One region of the Chryseobacterium sp. RU33C genome, then DNA from elsewhere that is predicted to be linked to it. Evidence: riboswitches for the same ligand, from Rfam matches in the RefSeq annotation. Region 1 holds a riboswitch; each other region holds the start of a gene.
The links. A riboswitch is a leader RNA that binds a small molecule or an ion and turns the genes downstream of it on or off. The one in region 1 is predicted to bind cobalamin.
Positions count from the first base shown of each region.

Region 2: it holds a riboswitch for cobalamin, as region 1 does, so the genes downstream of both, BW946_RS08345 (T9SS type A sorting domain-containing protein) here and BW946_RS09320 (TonB-dependent receptor plug domain-containing protein) in region 1, are expected to answer to the same signal.
Region 3: it holds a riboswitch for cobalamin, as region 1 does, so the genes downstream of both, BW946_RS10590 (TonB-dependent receptor plug domain-containing protein) here and BW946_RS09320 (TonB-dependent receptor plug domain-containing protein) in region 1, are expected to answer to the same signal.
Region 4: it holds a riboswitch for cobalamin, as region 1 does, so the genes downstream of both, BW946_RS17700 (acyl-CoA thioesterase) here and BW946_RS09320 (TonB-dependent receptor plug domain-containing protein) in region 1, are expected to answer to the same signal.

Region 1 covers NZ_FTMT01000009.1:5,006-11,306, forward strand. Annotated here, with positions in the region: gene BW946_RS09310 (cell surface protein) at 1-845, opposite strand, end outside; gene BW946_RS09315 (YncE family protein) at 860-1,993, opposite strand; gene BW946_RS09320 (TonB-dependent receptor plug domain-containing protein) at 1,990-4,023, opposite strand; cobalamin riboswitch at 4,132-4,318, opposite strand; gene BW946_RS09325 (transporter) at 4,412-5,359, opposite strand; gene BW946_RS09330 (cytochrome-c peroxidase) at 5,371-6,301, opposite strand, start outside.
Region 2 covers NZ_FTMT01000007.1:114,005-120,305, reverse strand. Annotated here, with positions in the region: gene dnaG (DNA primase) at 1-381, shown strand, start outside; gene clpP (ATP-dependent Clp endopeptidase proteolytic subunit ClpP) at 494-1,180, shown strand; gene BW946_RS08345 (T9SS type A sorting domain-containing protein) at 1,420-2,526, opposite strand; cobalamin riboswitch at 2,589-2,780, opposite strand; gene BW946_RS08340 (esterase-like activity of phytase family protein) at 3,015-4,283, shown strand; gene tpiA (triose-phosphate isomerase) at 4,644-5,402, opposite strand; gene BW946_RS08325 (tellurite resistance TerB family protein) at 5,443-5,790, opposite strand; gene BW946_RS08320 (BT_3928 family protein) at 5,934-6,301, opposite strand, start outside.
Region 3 covers NZ_FTMT01000010.1:148,790-155,090, reverse strand. Annotated here, with positions in the region: gene pafA (alkaline phosphatase PafA) at 54-1,700, shown strand; cobalamin riboswitch at 1,873-2,050, shown strand; gene BW946_RS10590 (TonB-dependent receptor plug domain-containing protein) at 2,083-3,924, shown strand; gene BW946_RS10585 (hypothetical protein) at 3,941-5,011, shown strand; gene BW946_RS10580 (CCA tRNA nucleotidyltransferase) at 5,175-6,301, opposite strand, start outside.
Region 4 covers NZ_FTMT01000023.1:46,348-52,648, forward strand. Annotated here, with positions in the region: gene BW946_RS17680 (endonuclease MutS2) at 1-64, shown strand, start outside; gene BW946_RS17690 (ATP-binding cassette domain-containing protein) at 483-1,145, shown strand; gene BW946_RS17695 (hypothetical protein) at 1,176-1,976, shown strand; cobalamin riboswitch at 2,011-2,191, shown strand; gene BW946_RS17700 (acyl-CoA thioesterase) at 2,306-2,689, shown strand; gene BW946_RS17705 (DUF4932 domain-containing protein) at 2,849-4,222, shown strand; gene BW946_RS17710 (HD domain-containing protein) at 4,290-4,880, opposite strand; gene BW946_RS17715 (PadR family transcriptional regulator) at 5,344-5,673, shown strand; gene BW946_RS17720 (PspC domain-containing protein) at 5,685-6,301, shown strand, end outside.

The sequences.
Region 1 (6,301 bases):
CCCTGATTTCCCAGATTGTCACTCCACTTGATATATTCCACATCAGTCTGCCAGAATTCAGTTCCGGGTACAGGTGTTTTATTTTCGTCAGGCTTATGATAAGTTATGCTGTAGTCTTTAAGTGTAGCATTTTTGAAATATTCACTGCCTGCAATTTCGTACCATTCATCATTATCGGGTTTTCCGTTTTTATTTCTGTCGTAGGCCACCATAATAATTCCCGGTTCACAAGATCCTGAACGCTGATCCGCGGCATCATTTCCAAAGAATGCATTTCCCAGTACTTTAAAATCACGTCCGTTTAAATTGGGAATCGTATGATCAAAACCGAACACTACATATCCGCCATATCCTCCCAGGCTGATCATCGTAGAATTACCTCCCACTAAAGATTCATTGGCTTTCTGAAGCATATTCGCTGTGGTATTTCCAGGTAGATATTCCGGAATTTCGTTCATAAACTGTCCTACAGCAGGACGGAACTCCAATACTTTAGAAATATATTTACTGTAAGGTGTTTTTTCCTTGGTTACGATTATTTTAGAATGAAAAACCTGCTCGCTTCCATTATTGTTAATCTTTAAAGTCAAAGGGTAAGCATCTGCAGTAGGACTGATGAACTCAAGTTCTGAACTTTGAGAAATAATAGAATCGTTGATACTCCATGTAACCGATCCTGAAGCATTGGTAGGAATACTCAACACCTTTAAACGTTCAATGGTATAGGAATCATCAAGGCCTTTAAAGGTAAATTCCTCTTCATCATCGTGTTTACAGGCGATCACTCCTAAAAGGAAAAAGGATAAAAGTCCGGTTTTTAAATCAGTAAATGTATTTCTGTTCATGTCTTAAAGTTGGGTTATTTGTATAAAAAAGCGAAGTGGGCAGGGATATTTCCGCCTTCTGTTTTCCATTTAAAGTGTCCGTTTTTATCAAAGCAATACACAAATCCCATGGATACATAATTTCTGGCATCTGTGATGTAGATATCTTCTGTGATGGGATTTACGGCAATCCCATAAGGAGTTTTAATAGCGGTTTCATATTCTTTGTCAAAAATTCTGTTGGTGATAATCTCTTCTGTTTTTACATCAATGATCCCAAATGTTTTTTTGTAGCTGTGGGTATTGTAATTGAACTCATTTCCATAGAAATAGAGTTTATCATTCACAATTGTCATTTCACTTACGGAGAGATGAAAATCTTTTTTCACAGTTCCTGTGGCTGCATCTATCAAATAAAGGCTGGAAGGAACGTTATAATAATCTCCTCTTGAGGTTACGTACAAATCACCGTAATTGTCTTTTTTAATGTGATGAAGATTAATCGCTACATTTATTTTTTTGAGTTCTGTAAAAGTATTCAGATCAATTACCGAAACCGTATTGTCATAATCGGGAGCTTTATATCCTCCGGAGTTGGCCACAAACAACTGATTACCCACAATTTCCATTTCTTCCGGCTGATATCCTACTACCACTTCACGCTGAATGGAAAGAGAAGTGGTATCAATTTCCACTACTTTTCCTTTAGGAGCCTTGGGATTAATGGCTACAGGGCCGGCATAGCTGCTGGCATAAGCTTTCCCATTTTTAAAAGCTAGATATCTGCAGTTCTGCAGAGGAATAGAAGTAATACGTTTCGCCGTTTTGGCATCCAGCACTTCAATTTTATTGGAAACATTGACAACGATATAGAGTTTGCTTCCGTACACTTTAATATCATTTCCTACATCTCCCAGTTCTTTTACCACATTCGGATTGATTTCTGCGTAAATATTCCGGTAATAAGTTCCTTTGGTGTAATCAAAAAAATCCAGGGTACATTTATTACTGCCCATATTCCCTTCATTCAGCATATAGAAGCCCTTTATGGATGTATTTTCTGAGGGAAGTCCTTCTACCACTTCCTGACGGACAATAATATCATCTGTACGGCATGAGGTAAGAAAAGCTAATACAAGAAATAAAAAATAAAATTTTAGTTTTCTCATAGGGTGAAGTTTAGAATAAGTTTAAAGTTTCTTCCGGGCATCGGATAATTGATGACCACATCATAGTATTGATTGAAAATATTATTTATCTCAAGGCTTACTTTGAATTGATGATTGGCCCAGTTGAATTTTTTCCGAACAGACATATCGTGAGTATACCAGGGCTGCACATAATTGTATTGAATATTATCCTGATTCACATCATATCTTTCTCCCACATACATTGTACTGTAATTGAAACTCCAGTCTTTATAATCTGCCATCAGACTGAAAGACCCACTGTGCCATGGCGTGTAAGGTATCTGATTACGGTAAAAGGTATCTTCCGGATCGCTGATATCTCTTGCACTTTGGTACGTATAAGAAAGCAAAGGTCGAAGGGTTACTTTTCCCAGCTGCATTTCAGTCTGTACATTCACATCTGCTCCAATGATTTCAACCAACCCAAGGTTCATCATCAGCCAGCGGAACATGCTTCCGTTTGGAGCGGCTACAATTTTATCCTGTACTTTATTGTAGTAACCGTCTACTTTAGCATAAAAAGTTTTAAAGAAACGGTTGTTATAATTCTTCTGATAAGTAAATCCTACGTCATACTGATTGGTAAATTCCGGTTTCAGGTAAGTATTTCCGATATTGGTATAATAGAGATCATTAAAGGTTGGAAGCCGGAAAATCCTTTTATAGAATGCTCTGAGGGTAAGCTCCGGAATGATCTCCGGCTGATAGCTCATAAATACGGCAGGTGTCCACTCTCTGGCATCTCCCGGTCTTTTGTTTTTTCTTACTTCCTCAAATGTAAAGGTTCCTAAAAGGCTTCCCATAATTTTAAACCTGTTCCACTGATAGGTTGTTGCCAATGCTACCAATGTTGTGTAACGCGTAGGATAAGAAAAGTTATCCAGATTGGCATCCAGATTATTGTACTGAAAATCTCCACTCAGGCTGATATCCCAATTGGGCGTAATAGAATAGATATTGGATGAGGAAAGGTAGAGTTCCCGCTGGATATAGGTATTATCGGTATGAATAATAGACTGCGAACGAACCGTATCCATAAAATGGGTATAATCATAAGCAAATTTTGCTTTCAGCTGGGTTTCAAATTTCGGGAACAGTTTTTTTCTCAGATTGGCCTGTACGAAATAATTTTCATCAGATAGTCTCGCTCCCCTTCCTCCAAAACGGCCATTCACAATAGGTGCCGGCATTCCACGGTCTGAAATATAACCGTAACCACGGATATTCCAGCTTCCGTTATTCAAAGTTCCGTTGAGAGAGGTTTCAAAACGTTTTGCTTTGATGTCTGAATCCTGTCTTTTCGCAATGGTATCATAGGCCTGCTGTCCATCAGGATATTTCTTGGCATATCGAAATCTATAAATTCCGTCACTCTGCATAAATTCTCCACTGAAGCTGGCAGAAACCCTGTCTGAAATCTTCTGTTCCAATCGGAATGAAGGGTTGAAAAGATCAATAGACGCACTTTTAGCTCTTATAACGAGATTGGTTTTCCTATTTCCTTTAAATACAGGTGTTTTAGGCTGTAAATAAATAGATCCTGAAGATCCGAAGTCTTTTGCCGGTTGGAAAATCTCACTTTTCTGTCCGTTATACAATGATATTTCTTCCAGATCATCCAAGGAATATCTTCCCAAATCCACCAGTCCGTTTTGGGCATTACCCAGTTGAATTCCATCATAGAAAACCCCTACATGCTGACTTCCCATACTTCGGATATTAATGGTTTTCAAACCACCTAATCCTCCATAATCTTTGATCTGAACTCCTGAAAAGTACCGCAGTGCATCTGCAACAGAATGACTGTTCAATCTTTCCAGCTGCTCGCCCTGTAAGGTTTGTGCCGGAAGGATTTCTTTAAAATTCTTTTTGTATAGATTGATTCCTTTAATGGTCTCTTCCTGAAGACTGTCTTTTTTCCTGGTTTGAGAAGACAAAAATTGAGATATGATCACCATTATGGTGAAAACAGCTTTATAAATTGCAGAAGTAGTTAGTTTTGCCGCCATTAGCTCATTTAGGGTAATGAAGACGCTAATGGGTATAAGAATACAACGACAAAGCACAGCGGTCACTGCACAGAATCATTGATGTCCTAAGCTTTATTCCACGAAAGCGTCAAACGATTATTTTCTGGCAGGTCTTCTGACTTACTCCATTTTTGAAATCCTTCCCATTAAAAAAACAGTGGATATATTCTTCAAAAACTTTGGTGCGGAGCTTACAGCAGCGGGTCTGTTCCGGATTCTCACCGGATTCCCTTTTAAGAGCTTTTTACGGCTCACCAAATCCCGGCAAAGATAAATAATTATTCCTAATACCCAATTAAAATCATGATTGATAAACAATTAAAGCTCCCGAAGGAGCTTTAACATGGTTTTATGGAGGGTGTTTGCCCTAAATTCCAATATTAAGGAAAATACTGAATCTTGATTTGGCTTCAATATCTCCTCCTGCCAGATGAGTATACATGGGAAGCATAATTTCACTTCCCAGGCTCAGCTTTTTATAAGAAGCTTCAAATCCCAGTTTTCCGTACAAAGCGCTCCCGGCAGTGTTAGGCAATGCTTCATCAAATTGCTTATTCTGGGCATATACTTCTCCCTGAACTCCCGTTTTTACAGAAAAAACAGACTTTTCATTTCCTGCAACCTGATAAAAACCTGTTGCAGCATAATTCCACTGGTTTCCAAAACGGTAATTTTTCTTATTCTCTGTTTTGATTGTATAATCTGTGTTAACCAATACGGCAACTTTATTTTTCTGAAATTTATAATTCAAAGCCGCCTGATAATCCCAGCTTCCGGTTCCCAGCTGAAAACTTGGATTGACACCGGATGTTCCTTTTTCATCAAATTTCCCTAAAGGAATTTTCAAGCCCAAACCTCCGCTCAGATGATGGAAATTATCTTTGGAACTCATCAGCTGGTAAATTCCCATCAGATTAAGATCCCCTATTCCATTGATTTTAATATCTCCCTGCATGGTTTTCTTTTCATGAAAGTGGAATGGCAGACTTGCGTAAACACTCAGTTTCTTAGTCAGTGGAATTTTTCCCCAAAGCTGCAGGGTATTAAAATACTGATCCTGCGTAAGATCTTTTACAAATAAGTTTTCTTTGGCTTTGTAATGCTGGGCAAAGTATTTGATTCCGACAAACTGTGGATTCAGCAAAGATTCAAAGCCGGAAGAGCCGTTTCCTGCCGCACAGCCACAGGCATCACAATCATCATCAAAATTGAATCTGCTAAAGGTTTCCGGGGCAATATATGCACTGTCTCTAATGGTCTTCGCCTGATACTGACTCAACAGGATCAAACTTATGATTACTATAATCTTCTTCATGTTTCTATAAATTATTCTGCAAATTTTGGATTGGATATAAAACTCTTATCTGATAGTGTTTTCAGAAAAGCTATAATATACTGTTTATCCTGACCCGTCATGGGAATACCAGTATGCCCATTCTGTTTTAAAAGAGGATCAAGATTTGGATGATTTTCAACATTGTCTGAATAGAAATTAAGTACCGCCTCTAAGCTGTAAAATCTTCCGTCATGCATATAAGGTGCGGTATATTCTACATTTCTTAAGCTGGGAACTCTGAATTTCATGTTGTCATTCCAATCTAAAGTAACCCTGTATCTTCCTCTGTCATCGAACTGGGCGTTATAATACATTCCTGTATTTCGGTAGCTCTCATCGGTAAATAATTCTCCTGAATGACATGATGCACATTTATTCTGGAAAAGGGACATTCCCTGTGTTTCTTCAGCGGTAAAAGATACTTTTCCTTTCATCATCTGATCATATTTGGAATCTGCCGATATCATTGTTGCCATAAACTGAGAAATAGCCTTAAGAATACGGTCTCCAGTGATCTTTTCATCACCAAATGCTGCTTTAAACATTTTTTTGTAATTCGCATCACTATTCAGTTTTCCTACTGCTTCAGGAAGAGAGCTGTCCATTTCAAAATCTGTAGTAATAGGAACCAGAGATCTTTCATCCAGATTATGACTTACCCCGTCCCATGTATAATTTTTGAGAAAAGCCATATTCTGAATAGGTGGTGCATTTCTTATTCCTAATCTATCATCTATCCCATGGCTTACATTATGGCCGTGGTGGGTAAATGCATATTCCTGAATGTGACAGAACCCGCAGGAAATAGTATTATTTCTGGACAGCTTTCCTTCATAAAACAGTTTTTTTCCAAGAGCTACTCCATTTACTGTAACAGGATTTCCGGTAATATCAAACGTCATTTTGGGAAAGCCTGAAGGA
Region 2 (6,301 bases), on a different contig from region 1:
GAAGGGATTCAAAAAGATGAACTCAGAAGTGGAAACTTTTTTGTATCTTTTATGGATGAAGAAATCACCACAAAGGTTGTAGATGCTCTGATCCCGCTGGATGAGCTTGAAAACTGGGCTTCCAGAAATATTTACCCTCCCAATTATGGTGATAAATTGGCAGATCAGATTCAGGGAGATGTTCTGTTACATAAATACAGATATATTGATTATCTGATCAGGGAAACAGCCAAAGAACTTGATCAGTACAGCAGTACAGATGAAGTAAAGTATTATGAGCTGATCAAAAAAATCACTTTACTGAAGCAGGCTTCCATACGGTTGAGCAATATCATCGAATATTCGCCTATCAAAGGGATTTATGTAGATAGAAAAAGATAATTTGAAGTCAGATTTTTTTGATGTTCTGTGACAAAAAGTCCTATAAAATTTTAGGAATAAATATTGTAATTTAAACTTCGAGAATATTTTAAAAATAATACATAATAGAAATATGGACATTAAAAAAGAATTCAGAGATTTCTCTGTAAAACATTTAGGAAACAACGGTTTGGTTACCGATCAGTATATGGGAATGTATGGCCCAACGAATCTTACTCCGTACATCATGGAAGAGAGAAGATTAAACGTTGCTCAGATGGACGTTTTCTCCCGTTTGATGATGGATAGAATTATCTTCCTGGGAACAGGTATTGATGATCAGGTTGCAAACATCGTTACGGCTCAGCTTTTATTCTTAGAAAGTGCTGATCCTTCAAAAGATATTCAGATCTATATCAACTCTCCTGGTGGTAGTGTTTATGCAGGTTTAGGTATTTATGACACTATGCAGATCATCAAGCCGGATGTAGCGACTATCTGTACAGGTATGGCTGCTTCCATGGGAGCTGTATTACTGGTTGCCGGAGAAAAAGGAAAGCGTTCTGCGCTTAAACATTCCAGAGTAATGATTCACCAGCCTTCAGGAGGTGCGCAGGGGGTCGCTTCTGATATGGAGATCAACCTGAGAGAGATGTTGAAATTGAAGCAGGAGCTTTATGAAATCATCGGCCATCACTCAGGACAAACATATGAGTGGGTAGAAAAATCATCTGACAGAGATTACTGGATGACTTCTGAAGAAGCTAAAGGCTACGGAATGGTAGATGAAGTTTTACAAAGATCTACTGAGAAAAAATAATTGATGGTAATATCATAAGAAAACCGCACCCATCTGGTGCGGTTTTTTTGTTGAATCAATTATGGATTTTGAACTGTATTCTTGATTATTCACAAGGAATCTGTAATCCAGGCCAAACTCCAACTGAAGATGTAAAAATTCCCATCCTTTGGAAAGGTCGCGAAAATTCAAAGAATTTTTGACGGGGTGATTTTCCACATATCCTCATTAAAAAAGCGCCTTTTTAAAGGTACTTTTCTTTATTTCTTAACCATCTTATGTATCGTGGAACTATCATTGGTTTTAATCTCCACAAAATAAACACCTGTGTTTAAAGAATGAACATCAATCTTAGTAACCTGAGAAGTCATTATTTTCTGTCCTGTAGCTGAATAAATATTCACTTCTTTCAGTTTCTCAGCCGTTTCAATCTGAATGAAATTACTTGCCGGATTTGGATAAACACTGAATTTTTTCTTTGTAACAGAAGAAATCCCTAAAGTCAGCTGTGCTTCTGTGGGGGTAAATGGTCTTCTTTGCCCAAAACTTAATCCAAACCAATCATTATTACCCAGTTGAATCTGAGAAAGATTGGCTTTCGCTTGCCAGCTTGATAGGTCTTTTCCTTTATACAATTTCCAGCTGTCTGATCCGGAAGTATTTCCGGTAAAGGAATTTAATGATAGGGTAGTAATCTGATTATTCGCTGATGCAAAATTAAAATAGGAAGCTTGAGCCTGGATCAATTGTAACGCCTGTTCAGCAGTGATGCTTCCGTTATATTTAATTCCAAAAACAAAAGAATTGGCATTCCCGTTAGCATTATCAGTTCCGAAATCAATAACTATTAGGCTTTTATTACTTCCGCTTCCCACCCAGTTTGTAACCTGAGACGGAGTAAACCATGCAGAACTGTAGGCTGGAACGGGAGGAGAGGGAGGAATATCATAATGATCAAGGCCGTATGTAACCCCATACCATTTTCCGTCCACCAAAGGAGTATAACCTACCCCATTGTTCCAAGTCATGTTTGATAAACTGGATCCAGACCATGTTATCCAGCTGTCATCAGTAGTGGATGTGTGATGATTATAATTCAGAATAGAAAGATATCCTGTAGGAATGTCAACCTGCATTTTGGATTCTGCTGCCACAATTGCATTGATAAGATCTTCCATCAAAAGGCCATCACCATCAAAACGGTATCCCCATGCATAAGAATTGGGTGTGCTGTTGTCATTAAAGTCCGCAATGAAATATGCTTTTTTAGATCCGGTTCCTACCCAAAATTTAATGTCGTTTTCTGTGAATTGGGCCGATAATACCTGCATGCAAAGCAGTAAGAAAAAAAGATAAATTTTCCTCATGATATAATTAATTTAAAGTTTTATTCCCGAAACTTATCTTCAGAGTAGAAACGGTTCGTTCTCTGAAGTCAGTATTCTAAGGCAGGTCTCCTGGCTCACATCTTACAGCTTCCTTCCCGGATTTTAAGATCCAGTGGATTTTTTGCGCTAAGTTTAAACAGTTTACAGTTGCGGGTACAGCTCAAGATTTGAATATCATTCTCACTTGATTCCCTATTAATGAACATTGTTCAGCCTTAAAACGCTGCAAATATATCATATAAATCTGTGAGTCCGTTTTGTGAATTATTATTTTTCAGATATTCTTAAAAAGTCGATTTTTATATTGATTGTTTACTCAACCGGATTATTGAATTTTTATTTATAAATCTGTTGTTTTTGTGTTCACTTTCAAACTATTTTATCTGTTCTATTGTTAAAAAACAATTATCATTATATTCAAGATCAGTTTACAATCAATTTATACTTTCGCAGCCATAAAAGTAAATATGAAAAAATTGCTATTGTCTGCCGTAGTGCTGGCAGTATTGGCTTCATGTAAAAATGATGACGATACCACAATGATTAATCAGGATATTAATTATTCCAAACTGCCTCAGGAATTTCCATTTACAAAACTTGCTGCCATCAATGGAGTAAATGTGATAAACGGAGGATTTGGCTCCGGTGCAGCCGCTCACCCTACAAGAAAAGGTGAATTCTACGTCATTACGGATAGAGGTCCTAATACCGATTTCCAGAATGGTAAAAAGTTTCTTGCTCCTAATTTTACCCCAACCATTATGCATTTTAAAATCAATGCTGACGGAAATATAGAGGTAATTAAATATATTAAACTTAAAAATCCATACGGACAACCAATTACCGGACTTCCAAACCCTGTCGGAATGGGAAGTACTGGAGAAATTGCTTATGATGCTTCCGGCAATATTTTAGGGACAGATAAATATGGATTGGACGGTGAAAGTATTGTTGCTGCTGCTGATGGTACATTCTGGGTTTCCGATGAATATGGACCGCACATTGTGCATTACAGTGCTGATGGAATGGAGATGGAGAGAATAAGCCCGATTGGGGTAGATACAGGACCAAGAAAATTACCTGCTGTTTTAGCCAAAAGAAGAGCCAACAGAGGAATGGAAGGACTTTGCATCACTCCGGATGGAAGAACGCTGGTAGGAACAATACAGTCAATGATGCTTGTCCCCAGCAAAGCATTGGCAACCAATACCACTTTAACGAGAATTGTCACTTTTGATATTATTACAGGGCAAACCAGACAGTTTTTATATAGACAGGACGGAGGTGCTTCTGATTCGGTGTGTGATATTACCGCATTAAGTAACAATGAATTCCTGGTGATTGAAAGAGACGGAAATTTCGGTTCTCAGGGAGGTATAAAAAAAGTATACAGAATAAACTTAAGCAATGCCAGTGATGTAAACGGAGCTGATATAAATGCTGTAGACGGAATGAAAATTAACGGTAAATCTTTAGAGCAATGCTCATGGGATGAAATTAGCAATGCCGGAATAAAGCCTGTTACCAAAACATTAGCCGTAGATCTGGTAGCAAAACTGGGCTACGAACACGATAAATTCGAGGGAATTGTTTATTTAGGAAATAATAAACTGGCTGTTTTCAATGATGATGACTTTGGAGTAGTGGATAATGGAAACGGAAATCCAAAAGCCAAAATTTTACCTAAAACGGGTAAAGTAGACAAGGGAACGATGTATGTAGTCGATATTCAATAATTGGATTTTTTTAACGAAAAGCGGCGGAATCGAAGATTCCGCCGCTTTTTATTGTGAGCTAACCTTTCTCTTTTTAAAGAAAAATCTATATACTAAAAAAGTTTGTATCAGAACGTTTCCAATGAATACGAGTACCGCCTGATAAGTTGGAATAATGGCATAAAAGGGCAATGATTTATTAAATAAAACTGCCGGAGATATCGCCAGAACCTTGATCAGTGCCAATAGATAACTCAAAAAGTCAGGTTTTATGCCAATTAAAAACTGATCATAAACAAATACATAAAGAAAATCAAATAAAAGAAGTCCGAAGAATATCAAAATGAAATTTTTCATGTTTGTCCTAAAAGATTCTTTATTTTAATTAAAAGCTTCAATGATCTTAGAAAAATCTTCCAATTTCAAAGCTGCTCCTCCGATAAGACCACCGTCGATATCCGGCTGAGAGAATATTTCTTTAGCATTGTCCGGCTTTACAGATCCTCCGTAAAGGATAGAAATCTCGTCAGCAACTTCCTGTCCGTATTTTGCAGCAATAATATTTCTGATGTGAGCATGGATTTCCTGAGCCTGCTCCGGACTTGCCGTTTCTCCCGTTCCGATAGCCCAAACCGGCTCGTAAGCAATCACAACTTTTTTGATCTCTTCAGCAGAAAGCGTAAAAAGAGCTACTTCAGTCTGATTTTTTACGACTTCAAGGTGTTGTCCTGCTTTTCTCTGCTCAAGAGTTTCTCCGTTACAGTAAACAGGAATAAGACCTTTATCAAGCGCTAATTTGATTTTTCTGTTACAGTGAGAATCTGTTTCTCCGTGGTATTGTCTTCTTTCAGAGTGCCCGATTAATGAACCTGTTGCATCAATAGATTCCAGCATATCAGCAGAAATTTCACCAGTATAAGCTCCGCTTTCATGCTCGCTCATATCCTGAGAAAACACCCCGATTTCATCTTTTTCAAAAACATCTTTTGCCATCATCAGATACAATGCAGGTGGAGCAATCCAAACCTCACAGTTGGTAGCATTGTTGTTTTTATAGCTTAGTAACTGAATCATTAATTGTTGTGCATCAATTACATTTTTGTTCATTTTCCAGTTTCCTGCAACTATTTTTCTTCTCATAAGATTTAAATATAGATTTATTTTATTTTTTCGTAGTTGTTTATAATCCCCAAAGGTTTTTCAACAGAACGTAAAACGTATGTTCCTCTTCGGTTACTTTATTATCGGCTTTGATCAGCGACTTTGCAAACTGAACAAATTTTACACGTTCATCCTCGGTGGAATCTTCATGGAAACATCTTGCATGGAATTCAAAATGATCTTTCCATTCTTCAGGCTGTAAAAGTGCCAGCGTTTCAAGCTCGTTGTCAAGATTCATTCTGAACGGGAATTCATCTGCCATGTATTGCTGTACCAGCATTCCTTCCTCAGGAGCAAATTCTCCGTCTACAGAAGAAAGGATCATTAATAAGTGATAGCCGGCGATTGATTTATTTGATTTTTGCATGGGTTGTTGTATGTTTAAGTTTAGTGTTTAAATTTGATAATTGATAATTGATAATTGATAATTGATAATTGATAATTGATAATTGATCTACGATTGGCTCTCGTCAAAAAGATCATTTATAATTCATCACTCATCATTTATAATTAGTTAATGTAGTCTTTTGCAGGTTGTTTATCCACAATTTTTCCATTTACAAGGATAAGTACAAATGGGTTGCTTCTTGCTATTGTTTTGATAGCAGTTCCGTCCATCATTAGATTTTTGATGGTTTTAAAAGTATTCGGCTCGGTGGAAACACCGTAGATAAGTGCTCCTTTCTGGGTATTTACTTTTGCTTCCACTTTCTGAAGAAGATCTGCAGGAACATCTTTTGGATGATAAGAGAAAACCAGAATGGCTTTAGGAGCGTTAATGATTTCCTGGGTAACTTCCATTCCTGTAGGATCTTCAATCTTGAATTTTACAATCTCAGATTTATAACCTTCTTTGATCAGAACAGATTCATTCTTTC
Region 3 (6,301 bases), on a different contig from region 1:
ACACTCCAAAACTTTCAAAACCCTTAAATTTGTCACCAATAAAATTTACTTGGATGCTTAGGAACATTTCAATTGCGGCAGCTACTTTATTCTCCGTAGTTACAATCAATGCACAGAAGAACAGAAATACACAACTTGAAAGGCCTAAATTGGTTGTGGGTCTGGTAGTAGACCAGATGCGTTGGGACTATTTATACCGTTTTTATGGTAAATATGGAAATGATGGTTTCAAAAGACTTTTGAATACAGGATATTCTTTAAATAATGTACATATTCCTTATGTTCCTACCATTACGGCTTTGGGACATACATGTATCTATACGGGATCTGTACCGGCAATTCACGGGATTGCAGGAAACGACTGGACGGATAAAGAAACGGGTAAAGGAGTTTATTGTACTGCAGATGACAGCGTTCAGCCGGTAGGAACTGCCAATATAAAAACGGGAAGCCACTCTCCTAAAAATCTTTGGTCTACCACAGTAACTGACGAATTGAGACTGGCAACAAATTTCCAGGGAAAAGTAGTGGGGGTTTCCTTGAAAGACCGTGCTTCCATTCTTCCAGCAGGACATACTCCAAACGGAGCTTTCTGGTTTGATGACAGTACAGGGAATTTCATTACCAGTACATGGTATATGAATGATCTTCCGCAATGGGTAAAATCATTCAATTCTCAGAATCTTCCTGAAAAATTAGTAGCCAATGGCTGGAATACTTTACTTCCAATCAATGAATATACAGAAAGTGCACCGGACAATTCTCCCTGGGAAGGTTTGCTGGGAAGTGCAAAAACACCTACTTTCCCTTACAGTAATTTAGCAAAAGACTATCAGACTAAAAAAGATAACATCCGTTATACGCCTTTCGGAAATACATTGACATTGAAACTGGCAGAAGCTTCTGTAGAAGGTGAAAAACTGGGTGGAGATAATATCACAGACTTTTTAGCCATCAACCTGGCATCTACAGATTATGCAGGCCATAAATTCGGACCGAATTCTATTGAAGTGGAAGATGTTTATATCAGATTAGATCAGGATCTAGCTGAATTTTTCAAGTATCTTGATTCAAAGGTAGGAAAAGGAGAGTATACCGTTTTCCTTTCTGCCGACCATGGTGGAGCACATTCTGTGGGATTCCTTAAAGAACATAAAATCCCGACAGGTTTCTTCGGAGAAGATGCGGAAAAGAATCTGAACCAGAAACTGAAAGAGAAATTTGGGGCAGATAAACTGGTTAATGCCATTGATAACTACCAGGTTTATTTCGACAGAAAAGTATTGGCAGACAATAAGCTTGAGCTGGATGATGTAAGAAACTTTGCTGTAAAAGAAATTGAGAAAGATCCTGCCGTTTTATATGCTGTTTCTGTAGACAAAGTTCAGGAGTCAAGCATTCCGGAGCCAATCAAACAAAGAATTATTAATGGAATCAACAGACAGAGAAGTGGAGATATCCAGTTAATTTCTCATGACTCTATGCTTCCGCCATATTCTAAAACAGGAACTACACACAGCGTATGGAATTCTTACGATTCTCATATTCCGTTGATCTTTATGGGATGGGGAGTAAAACAGGGAGAAAGCAATAAGGAATATCATATGACAGATATTGCTCCAACAGTATCTTCTCTATTGAAAATTCAGTTCCCAAGCGGAAATGTAGGAAACCCGATTACCGAAGTTATTGGTAAATAATTAATTAAACGTTATTTCATGATATATAGCTGCTTTCAACTGGAAGCAGCTATTTTATTATTCATTTCCCATCAAATTTTGAATCTGGCGTTTTCCTGAGAAAGGATTTCCCGGTCTTAAAAGATACTATCTGTTTCTAATCCCTATTTTTTGGCATATACACATAAAAAACTATCTTTGCAAAAATTTTGGTTTCCAGTATTTTGGAATGAAAAGGGAATCGGGTGTAACTCCCGGACTGTCCCCGCAACTGTAAATCGCAACAAAAGTTTCTGCAAAAAACCACTGTATATAACGGGAAGGTGCAGAATGCGAAAGTCAGGAGACCTGCCAGAGTTGTAATTATAAAAACATATTGCTTTCGGAGGAAAAGTAAAAAGGAATGGATATAAAAAGATCTTTAGTACTGCTTTTTTCATCTTATGGCTGTTTTCTTTTTGGACAAGAGAAAACCATTGACACTATTTATGTCTTCGACAACCAGATGAACAGGGTGAAGCTTTTTCATCCCGTAAAAACAATTTCGGCAGAAGAGGCCGGGAAAAACTCCAGTAACCTTTCAGAACTCCTGAGATTTCAGTCACAGGTTTATATCAAAGAAAACGGGCGTGGTGCTGTTTCTTCCCCTTCTTTCAGAGGAACTACCGCCCAGCAGACTGCATTTGTATGGAACGGAATTAATATCAATTCTAATTTTTTAGGACAAGGAGATATCAATAATATTGCTTTGTTCGGCTATGATCAGATTGGTATAAAAGCTGGTGGTGGAAGTGTAATCTATGGAAGTGGTGCCATAGGGGGAAGTATTCACCTGAATAATACCCTTGATTTTAATAAAGGTTTCCATGGTTCATTATTTTCAGAAGCCGCTTCTTTTAATACCTATAATAATTTTGTAAAAGGTTCTTACAGTAATGATAAGTTCACTTTTAAAGTTTCTGGCAATCACTCAATAAGTAAAAATGATTATCAGGTTGAGGTGGATAAAAGAAAAACTTACAGTAATGATAACGGACAATATTATAATACGAATATCAATATAGCAACAGCCTATAAAATTGCTCCGCATCATCAGATTTCCTGGATATCAGAATTTTTTAATGGGCAACAACATTATCCTGTTCATTTTGGAGATTTGGAAAACAAAACAAAATATGAAACTCAGAATACCCGAAGTTTACTTTCCTGGGATTGGAGTACCATAAAATTTAGTAACTCATTCAAAACAGCCTATACAGAGGAAAATTTCCAGTACTTTGGTAATATTAACGGTGCTGAAACCAGCGGAGGGGTAGGGAAGAATTATATTCTGAAAAATGATTTTAATTATTTTCTGAATTCAAAGTGGAATGTTAATATTATCGGCGAATTTCAAATTAATAAAGGGAATGGAGCAGGTAGTTCAGGAATTGGAAATATTAACAGAAGTGCAGGATCTATTGCAGGATTACTGCGTTATTTTCCAACAAAAGATTTGCGTTTTGAAGCAGGAATCAAGAAAGATTTTGTAGAAGATATCAGCTCTCCTGTTCTGCTTTCTTTTTCAGGAAAATGGGATATTGTAAAATGGTATGATGCTGAATTCAATTTTTCAAGAAACTTCAGAGCACCATCATTTAACGATTTGTATTGGGCTCAGGGAGGTAATATGAATTTAAAACCGGAAACTTCTTACCAATTTGAATTAAGAAACCACTTTAAAATAGGAGACTTCAAACTTTCCGTTACTCCTTATTACATGAATATCCGGGATATGATCCGATGGTTAAGAACTCCTGCCGGATATTATGGAGCTTCAAATACCAATAGAGTAGAAACATATGGACTGGAGTCCCAACTGGAATTTGAGAAAAAACTTGGAAAACATATTTTGAAATCTAATCTTGGATATTCTTATACAAAGTCAACAGATCTTGATATTCAAAAGAAGCTTATGTATGTGCCTCTTCATAAATTTATTGGAAACATAGACTATCAGTATGACTTTGTGAAGGTGTATGTACAAGGGATGTTTAATGGATTAACGTATACAGATTCTAATGAAACCAAGAGTGATGCTTTAGATCCATATTTTGTGATGAATGCCGGTGTCAGTACAACTTTCTTTAAAAATTATACCCTAGGTTTTAAAATAAATAATATTTTGAATGAAACCTATTATACCATGCTTTCTTATCCATTACCTAAACGAAATTATAGTCTCACTTTAAATATCAATTTTTAAAATAAATTAATTATATATGAATATTAGAAAAATTTTATCTCTTGCATTCGCTTCTATGTTACTTTTCAATGTTTCATGCAGCACAGACAGCAGCTATGAAAGTACTGATGATGGAACGCTTAGATTTGACTCCGGAGTGCTTATCTCCAATGAAGGTGGTTTTACCACAACAACTTCTGAAGTTTCCTTTGTAAGCAATGATCTTACTACAGTATTTAATAAGATCTATGGAATGAGTAATAATAAGGAAGACCTGGGGAAAGTCCTTCAGACAATAGGATTCAATGGAAACCTTGCTTATCTGGTATGTAATATTCCTAATAAGATTGACATTGTAGACCGTTATACATTCAAGAAACTGACTACTGTAACGGCTAACCTGGATGGCGCAAGATATATTGCTTTTTCAGGAAACCAATATTATGTAACCAACAATAATTTTGATACTCACAAAAGAAAACTTAATATTTATAATATTTCGGATAACTCCTTTGTAAAAAGTATTGATTTTACAAACGCTGCTGAAAAAGTAGTTGAAGCAAGCGGAAGTATCGTTGTTCAGACTGACGGTGTGGGTTACGACTCAAGCTGGAATCCAATTCCGACAGGATATACTGTAACCGTTGTGAATCCGTCTACAAATGTGGTAAGTTATACGGTAAATCTTCCAAACGTAGGAATTATTAAAGACCTTATCTCATATAAAGGAAATGCTTATGTACTGGTTTCAGACAATACAAATTCATTTATCTATAAGATTAATACGGCAAACGGTACTTATGAAACTACCACTTTGACAGCTATACCTAAAGTTCAGAAGCTTAGAGCTGATAATGACAGATTCTATTTTATCACCGACACCAATAAGATATATACAATGGCTGTTGGATCTACAACAGTTCCAACGACTCCTATTACTACAGCTGTAGGGGATGTATATGGATTCAACGTAATCGATGGTAAAATTTTTGCTGCAGATGCAAATTATAGTACAGATGGTAAAGTGAATGTTTATAATGCCTCTAACGGTATTTTACTGAAAAACTTTACTGCAGGAATTGGAACAAATGGATTCTATAAAAACTAAATACTACGCTTCCGCGTATATCTTATAATTTTTTATTTTTTCATCATTTGTGTTTTTTTTCGACCGGTTTCGAAGAAACCGGCCGGCTTTGTTTTATATTTTGAATACGAAAAAGCCCGGCGGGATGGAACATCCCGCCGGGCTTTTTCGTATTTGTATTGAATTAGATTGTCAGTCCCAATTTTTTTGCTTCAGCAATAACAAATTTTGTCGCTTCTTCTTTTTCATTAGGAATTTCACCCTCAAGAATAGCTTCTTTCACTTTCTCTTTCAGGATACCAATTTCACGGCCCGGTTTAAGATTAAACATTTCCATAATCTCTTCTCCGGTGATGGGCGGCTGGAAATTTCTTACCTGATCCTTTTCTTCTACTTCTTTGATTTTTACCGCTACATATTCAAAGTTTCTTTTGAATTTCTCCTGCTTTTTAGGATTTTTAGTGGTAATATCTGCCTTGCAAAGCGTAAAAAGATCTTCCAGATTTTCTCCGGCATCAAATAAAAGCCTTCTCAACGCAGAATCTGAAGCATCATCAGTAATCAAAGCAATTGGTCTTGATGAAAGCTTTACCATTTTCTGCACATATTTCATATCACTTCCCAAAGGTAATTTTAATCTTTGAAAAAGCGTTTTTACCATTTTTGAACCTAAAAATTCATGTCCGTGAAATGTCCATCCCGTTCCTTCTACAAACTTTTTAGTTGGAGCTTTTCCTATATCATGGAGTAGAGCAGCCCAGCGAAGCCAAAGATTATCTGTATTCACAGAAATATTATCTACAACTTCCAGGGTGTGATAAAAGTTGTCCTTATGGGTTTGTCCTTCTACTTCTTCTACGCCTTTCAGTTCGATTAATTCAGGAATAATCAGTTTCATAAGACCGGTTTGTTCCATCAGTCTCAGTCCGATAGATGGTTTTTCAGAAAGCATGATTTTATTGAATTCCACCATGATTCTTTCCATAGAAACAATCTTGATTCTTTCTGCTTCCTGCTGGATAGCTTTCAGAGAGTCTTCCTCGATTTTAAAATTTAAAGTAGAAGCAAAACGCACTGCTCTCATCATCCTCAAAGGATCATCAGAATAGGTTTGCGCCGGTTCTAAAGGTGTTCTTAAAATCTCATTTTCAAGATCTCCGACTCCGTTAAACGGATCAATCAGTTCTCCGAAATTATTTTTATTTAAAGAAATAGCCATCGCATTGATGGTAAAATCTCTTCTTTTCTGGTCATCTTCCAAGCTTCCGCCTTCCACTTCCGGCTTCCGGCTGTTTTCTGTATAGCTTTCCT
Region 4 (6,301 bases), on a different contig from region 1:
AGTGATCGTCAATTACGGAACTTTCAAGACCACGATTGATGCGGATGAACTTGAGAGAATTTAATTAATCTATCTGAGGATTAAGTTACACAAATACAGCGAGAGCACTTTTCAGTGTTCTCGCTTTTAATTTTATTTTTTAATGAATCTTTTAATTCTCTCTTGTATAAAGGTTTTTAATATATTTGAATTCATAAAGTATTAAACATTGTGAGAAACTTTACTATTCTTTGGATCTTTTATAAAAAAATACTGCTTCCTGCGTTACTGTTTTCATTACTTATTTGTTTTTTGCTTCCCTACAGGCTTGAAACAGTTGGATTAAGTTTTCTTCTGATTTTACCTGTTCTTCATTACTTTATGTATGAAATAAGGTTTAAAAGCGAATATTACTTTTATGCCAATTCAGGGTTTTCAAGGATTTTTCTTTGGGCAGGAACAATAGTATCAGGGATTATTGTAAAAATTATAACATTGTTTTTATGAGTAAACTTCATGTTGATAGTGTAACAAAATCTTTTAATGAAAGAAAAATTCTGCAGGATATTTATATAGGATGTGAAACAGGGCAAATTACAGGGTTATTAGGCAGAAATGGTAGCGGAAAATCAACGCTTCTAAAAATTATCTTCGGGATTGAACATGGTAATACACAGTTTATAAGATATGATCATACCATTTTGAAAACCATTTCCGATAGAAAAAACAGAATTGCTTACTTACCACAGGATCTCTTTTTACCCAAGTATGTAAAAATCAAAAACCTGATTCCTCTTTTTTGCAATCAAAAGAATACTGAACTACTTTTTACTTCAGAATTCATACAGCCTTTCCTCCATGAAAAACCTAAAAACCTTTCTAAAGGTGAACAGAGAATTATTGAAACCCTGATGATTATTTATTCTGAAGCCCATTTTATTTTACTGGACGAGCCATTCCATAGTCTTTCTCCAAAGGTTACTGAAGAATTAAAGAAAAATATACTGCGGGAGTCAGCACATAAAGGTTTCATTATTTCTGATCATAATTTTAAAGATGTTCTGGATATTTCTGAACGTATATTTCTGCTTTCAGACGGTCATCTGAAACAAATACAAGATTTAAGTGAACTGCAGCGGTATAATTATCTTCCGAAAAGCATTTAATTTATATATTTGGAAGATCAAAAAAATTTCATGATGACTTTCATAAACAAAGCATTCTATTTATCCGCTATCAGTATCTTATCTATAACCTTTGTAAAGGCACAGACAAAAGTTCCTTTTGGAGTGGTAAAAGCTGAGGAAGGATATGCTAACGTACGTGTACATAAAGACGATTACCGAAAAATTGTAGACAAGATCCGTATGCGCAAAGGAGATGTATTTGTTTATGTAAAACCGGCTCCGGGAGAAACAGAATGGATCTGGATCAAATATCCGGAAAAACAGGATGACGATAAGCCTTTTGTACGGTATGAAACTCTTGATAAAGAAGGTATGGTGAATAAAGGGCGTATTGCATATGTGGACCAGCTTCCCGCCTATACTCCATCTAAATCTAAAAATGGAAGATCCCTTATTTTCACCGACAATTCGGATTCTAAAATCCCTACTGCCCAAAGAAGCAAAGTGGTGATTGATATTTATCCTTCCAATGCAGGATACCGTAAAAAGGAAAAAGATGCGGATGGAAAGATTCTTACCATTGATAAAGTAAAACCGTGGGGAATTGGAAATGACCTTCCTGAAGGAATGACCGAAATCAAATCCATCAGAGTGCAGCAGCCCGGAAGAGGATCTGTTTTTGTAAGAGAAGCTATCAAAAATATGTTCCAGCCTACCATGGATTTTGAGAACGTAGGAGTAACATCTCTTGACAATGATAATATTTTTCTTTATATGATCAATGGTTCAGGAGAAAACAGATATACTACCCTGTGGACAATTAAGAAAGGAAGAGTAATCAGCCAGATTATTTATCATAATCCGGAATAAATTCATTATTTTTGCATTCGAAAAGTTTTTACGCTTATTCATCACAGAAATTGGTTCTGCATCACTGCAGATTAAAAGGGAACCGTGTGAAAATCACGGACTGTCGCGCAACTGTAAGTAACTGAAGTCTTTATCAAAGATCCACTGTGCGAGGCATGGGAAGGAGATAAATGATGTTACAAGTCAGGAGACCTGCCTTTTTCTTAAACATGTAACTTTCGCGATTTGAAGTTGTATTGATCTGATGGATTGTTTCAGGAATTCTGTAAGTTCCTGTCATTATTCTGTTGTTTCCAATCATTTCTTATCGCTTTAATTAATAATGATATATGACTACAGAAGAAAGAATTGAAGCATCCGAAACCAGAATCTTTAAAGCGGTTTTCCCTAACACTACCAATCATTATGATACTCTTTTCGGGGGTACAGCAATGCAGCTGATGGATGAAGTAGCTTTTATCACAGCAACCCGTTTTGCCAGAAAAAGAGTGGTAACCGTAAGCAGTGATAAGATTGATTTTAAAAAACCTATTCCTGCCGGAACCATTGTGGAACTGATCGGGAAAGTTTCATACGTGGGAAAAACCAGTATGAAAGTGAATGTTGAAATTTACACTGAACAGATGTATTCCTATGAAAGAGAAAAAGCTATTGTAGGTGATTTTACTTTTGTAGCCATCGATGAATTCAAAAAACCAATTCAAATACTATAAATAAATTTCGGGCGGCCAAAGGCCGCCCGAAATTTTTCCATTCAAAACAATCTATTTACGTATTGACGATAATGATTGGAATTCATTCAGGTTTTCTTTAATTTAGGCCTCAGGAAATTTTTTACCCTTTTCCTAAAACTATAGAAGAACTAATATTACATGAAAAAAATTATTTTAATCATTACACTCATCCTTTCAGTATCACTAACAGCACAAAAAGACGTCAAAATTGAACTCCCGGAAAGTTATGAATTGGGAAATATCATTTTAGCACTCACAGAATACGGTAAAACAGATCCATATGACGTTCAGAAAATCCCTCCGTATTATGATGAAATCATGTCTTATTTTGAGCCTGTAAAAGATCATCCCCTATTAAAAAAAGTAAACTATTCCAGAAAAGACTGGAAAAAATTCTTAGGTTTTCGAACCGATTTCTATGCATTTTCTTTTGATGAAAGTGGTTTACTTAAAAGAGATTTCCCATTCAATTCATTTGGTCCCAAAGAAGTAGATGAAAACCTGGAACTAATTAATGATTTTGTGAAGAAATCGAATTATAGAACCTTTTATAAAAATCATCAGCAGTTTTATAATACCATCATCTCGAACTACAAAGAGTATTATTACATCAATGACACCTATGCTTTTTTGGATAAAATAGCAGCAAGACCAGCCAATGAAGGAGATAAGAAATATGTTATCGCCATTTCTCCTCTGGTAGGCGGACAGAATTGCCATAGAGACATCAACAGTTCATTAACCGTTGACTTCCCTGATATCGGACAAGATCTTATACTTGGAAATTTAAAAAATAATATTGCCCGAAGACTTCTGGATAATCACACCGTATTTTCAGAAATAGATCATGGTTATGTTAATCCTGTTTCAGATCAGTATTCAAAGGAGATAACGGAAAGCTTCAGTCTGGCGAAATGGGATAAGAAGTCAGGATATCCGGGTATCAGTTCATTCAATGAATATATGACATGGGCTGTTTACGATTTATTTATCAAAGAAAAATTTCCAAAGGAAAAAACAGACAGCCTTTCTGCGATCTATCACAAAGTGAATATCCGACGTGGATTTATTGCACAGAACCTGTTTTCTGAAAAGGTTGCAGAGCTTTATAAAAAGGACAAGAAGCTGGAAAAATTATATGTCCCATTATTAAAATGGACGAAGAAAATAGGAAACAAAATTTCTCAGCCATCCGTTGTGAATGCCAATAACAAAGATTTTGAAAAAGCTGATCTCAACAATATAGTGGTACAATTCACGGAGCCTATGAAAAAAACACAGACTCTTCAACTGAGATTATTCGAATATGTAGATGGAAAAGAAACCGGTAATACAATAATTACCGTGAAAAACCCGGTGTGGTCCAAAGACGGAAAACAGGTGAAATTTAAACTGGAAACTACTTACAGGAATTTTGAAATGAGGTTTTATGTATGGAACAGTATGGCTGGATTTTATTCGCAGCAGGGAGTTTTATTAAACCCTGATAACTATTTATTGCTGGCCTCATAAAAATTCATGAGATATCCATAAAAAAAGACACTGCCCAATCAATAACCGGACAGTGTCTTTTTTTTTATTATTTCAAAACCTTTTCCGTTTCCAGACTTCTGTTTAAAAGAAGTTCAAAAGCCTCTCCCATTTCATCCGATGCTCTGCTAATAGCATTTTCAAGCATATTTCGGATTTGTTTTTCTGTTACTCCTGCTTCCGTCCAGCTCTTTCCTGTAGTATGGGAATTTAAAATAAACGGCATAATCCTGTCGATCCCGCAGGCAAAAATAGCATCCGGTGTTGTCTCTTCTTCAAACTCAAGCCACAGGTTAAAAAATTCTGTACGTAAAGGCTCATCCAGAATTCCAAAGATTTTTTGGGCTGAAGCTTTCTCTCTTTCAAATTTTCCTACCATTGCTTTTTCATCAAAAATAAAAGTATCTCCCGCTTCAATCTCCACAAGATCATGAATGGAAAGCATTCTTATCACCCTTAATAAATCAATATCTGCACGGTTTTTAGCATACGGATAAAGGATCTGGGCAAGAATGATAATCTGCCAGGAATGTTCCGCCGTATTCTCTCTTCGGGAATCATCCGCATTATAATTTCTTCGCTGTACATTTTTAAGTGCATCCACTGCAAGAATAAAATCTATCTCTTTCTGAATTTTCATTTTACTTTTCTCTGTTATATTGTTCTGAAGAGCATACCCTGTGGTTACCCGTTTATTATTTATCTTTTCTTTTGTAAGTACTTTTAGATTTACTTTTTACAAATGATTTAGATGTTATTATTTCTAACAAAAATACGAATACTGATACGGACCTCAAAATCAGATAATGAGTAATGAATGATAGCTGGTTACTTTTCTTTTCTCTTCATTTCTTTCATTCTTACTTAAAATTTAAGTGTTTTTTTCACCATTTTTCATTCAAATCTATTTCCAATAAATTTTAGATGAAAATTATTTACTTGATTATCAGTATATTAAATAATTTATTTTAAAAATTCCACTACTTTGTATTGCATAATACCATTTTAATTACATATCTTTGTAATGTAAAATCGAAGTAGGTACAACTAGCTAGGTTCCGAACTTCGAAAATTATATAACTAATTAACAAAACTTATCAAAGATGAATACCGAAAATACCAAAGCGCAAATGCGAAAAGGAATTCTGGAATTCTGTATTCTAAGTCTCATCAATAACCGCGAAATGTATGTTTCTGATCTTATTGACGAACTGAAAAAAGGAAAACTGGATGTAGTGGAAGGAACCCTCTACCCTCTTCTTACAAGACTTAAAAACGGAGAGTTTCTCTCTTACAGATGGGAAGAATCTACCGGAGGACCACCCAGAAAATATTATCAGATCACAGAAAAAGGAAAACTTTTCCTGGATGAACTTCTCAATACATGGAATGAACTGACAGCCTCAGTAAACCAAATCACTCAACAAAATTAAAAAACAAAGCTATGAACAAGACACTCTCAATAGGACTCGCAGGTTTTTCTTTTACCATAGAAGAACACGCATATATAAAGCTCAGCGATTACCTGAACGCACTGAGAAGCTCTCTGGATGCTTCTGAGGCTGATGAAGTAATGCATGACATAGAAATAAGAATGGTGGAGATTTTCAAAGATTCTTTAGGAAAACGTGAAGTGATTAACGATACCGATGTAGAAAAGGTAATCGCACAGATCGGAAGCCCTGAAAAAATCGAAGAACAGGAAGAAGCTTATTATTCTGAAAAAACATCTGCCAGAAACAATAATTCAGGGACTCATTATACCGATAAAAAGCAGCTGTTCCGTGATCCGGAAAAACAAAAAGTAGCAGGAGTCTGTGCAGGTTTAGCTCAATATGTAGGAATGGATATTACTACCATGAGAGCAATCTGGCTGGGAATCTTCGTATTAGGAATTTTCACAGCAGCCATTTCCTCTTCATTAATAGGTCTTTTATATGTAATCCTTTGGATCGTACTTCCAAAAGCTGAAACAGCAGCAGATTTCCTGAAAATGCAGGGAAAGCCTATGAACTTCGACAATCTTAAGAATGAGTCTAACAAATTGGTACAATTTGCCAA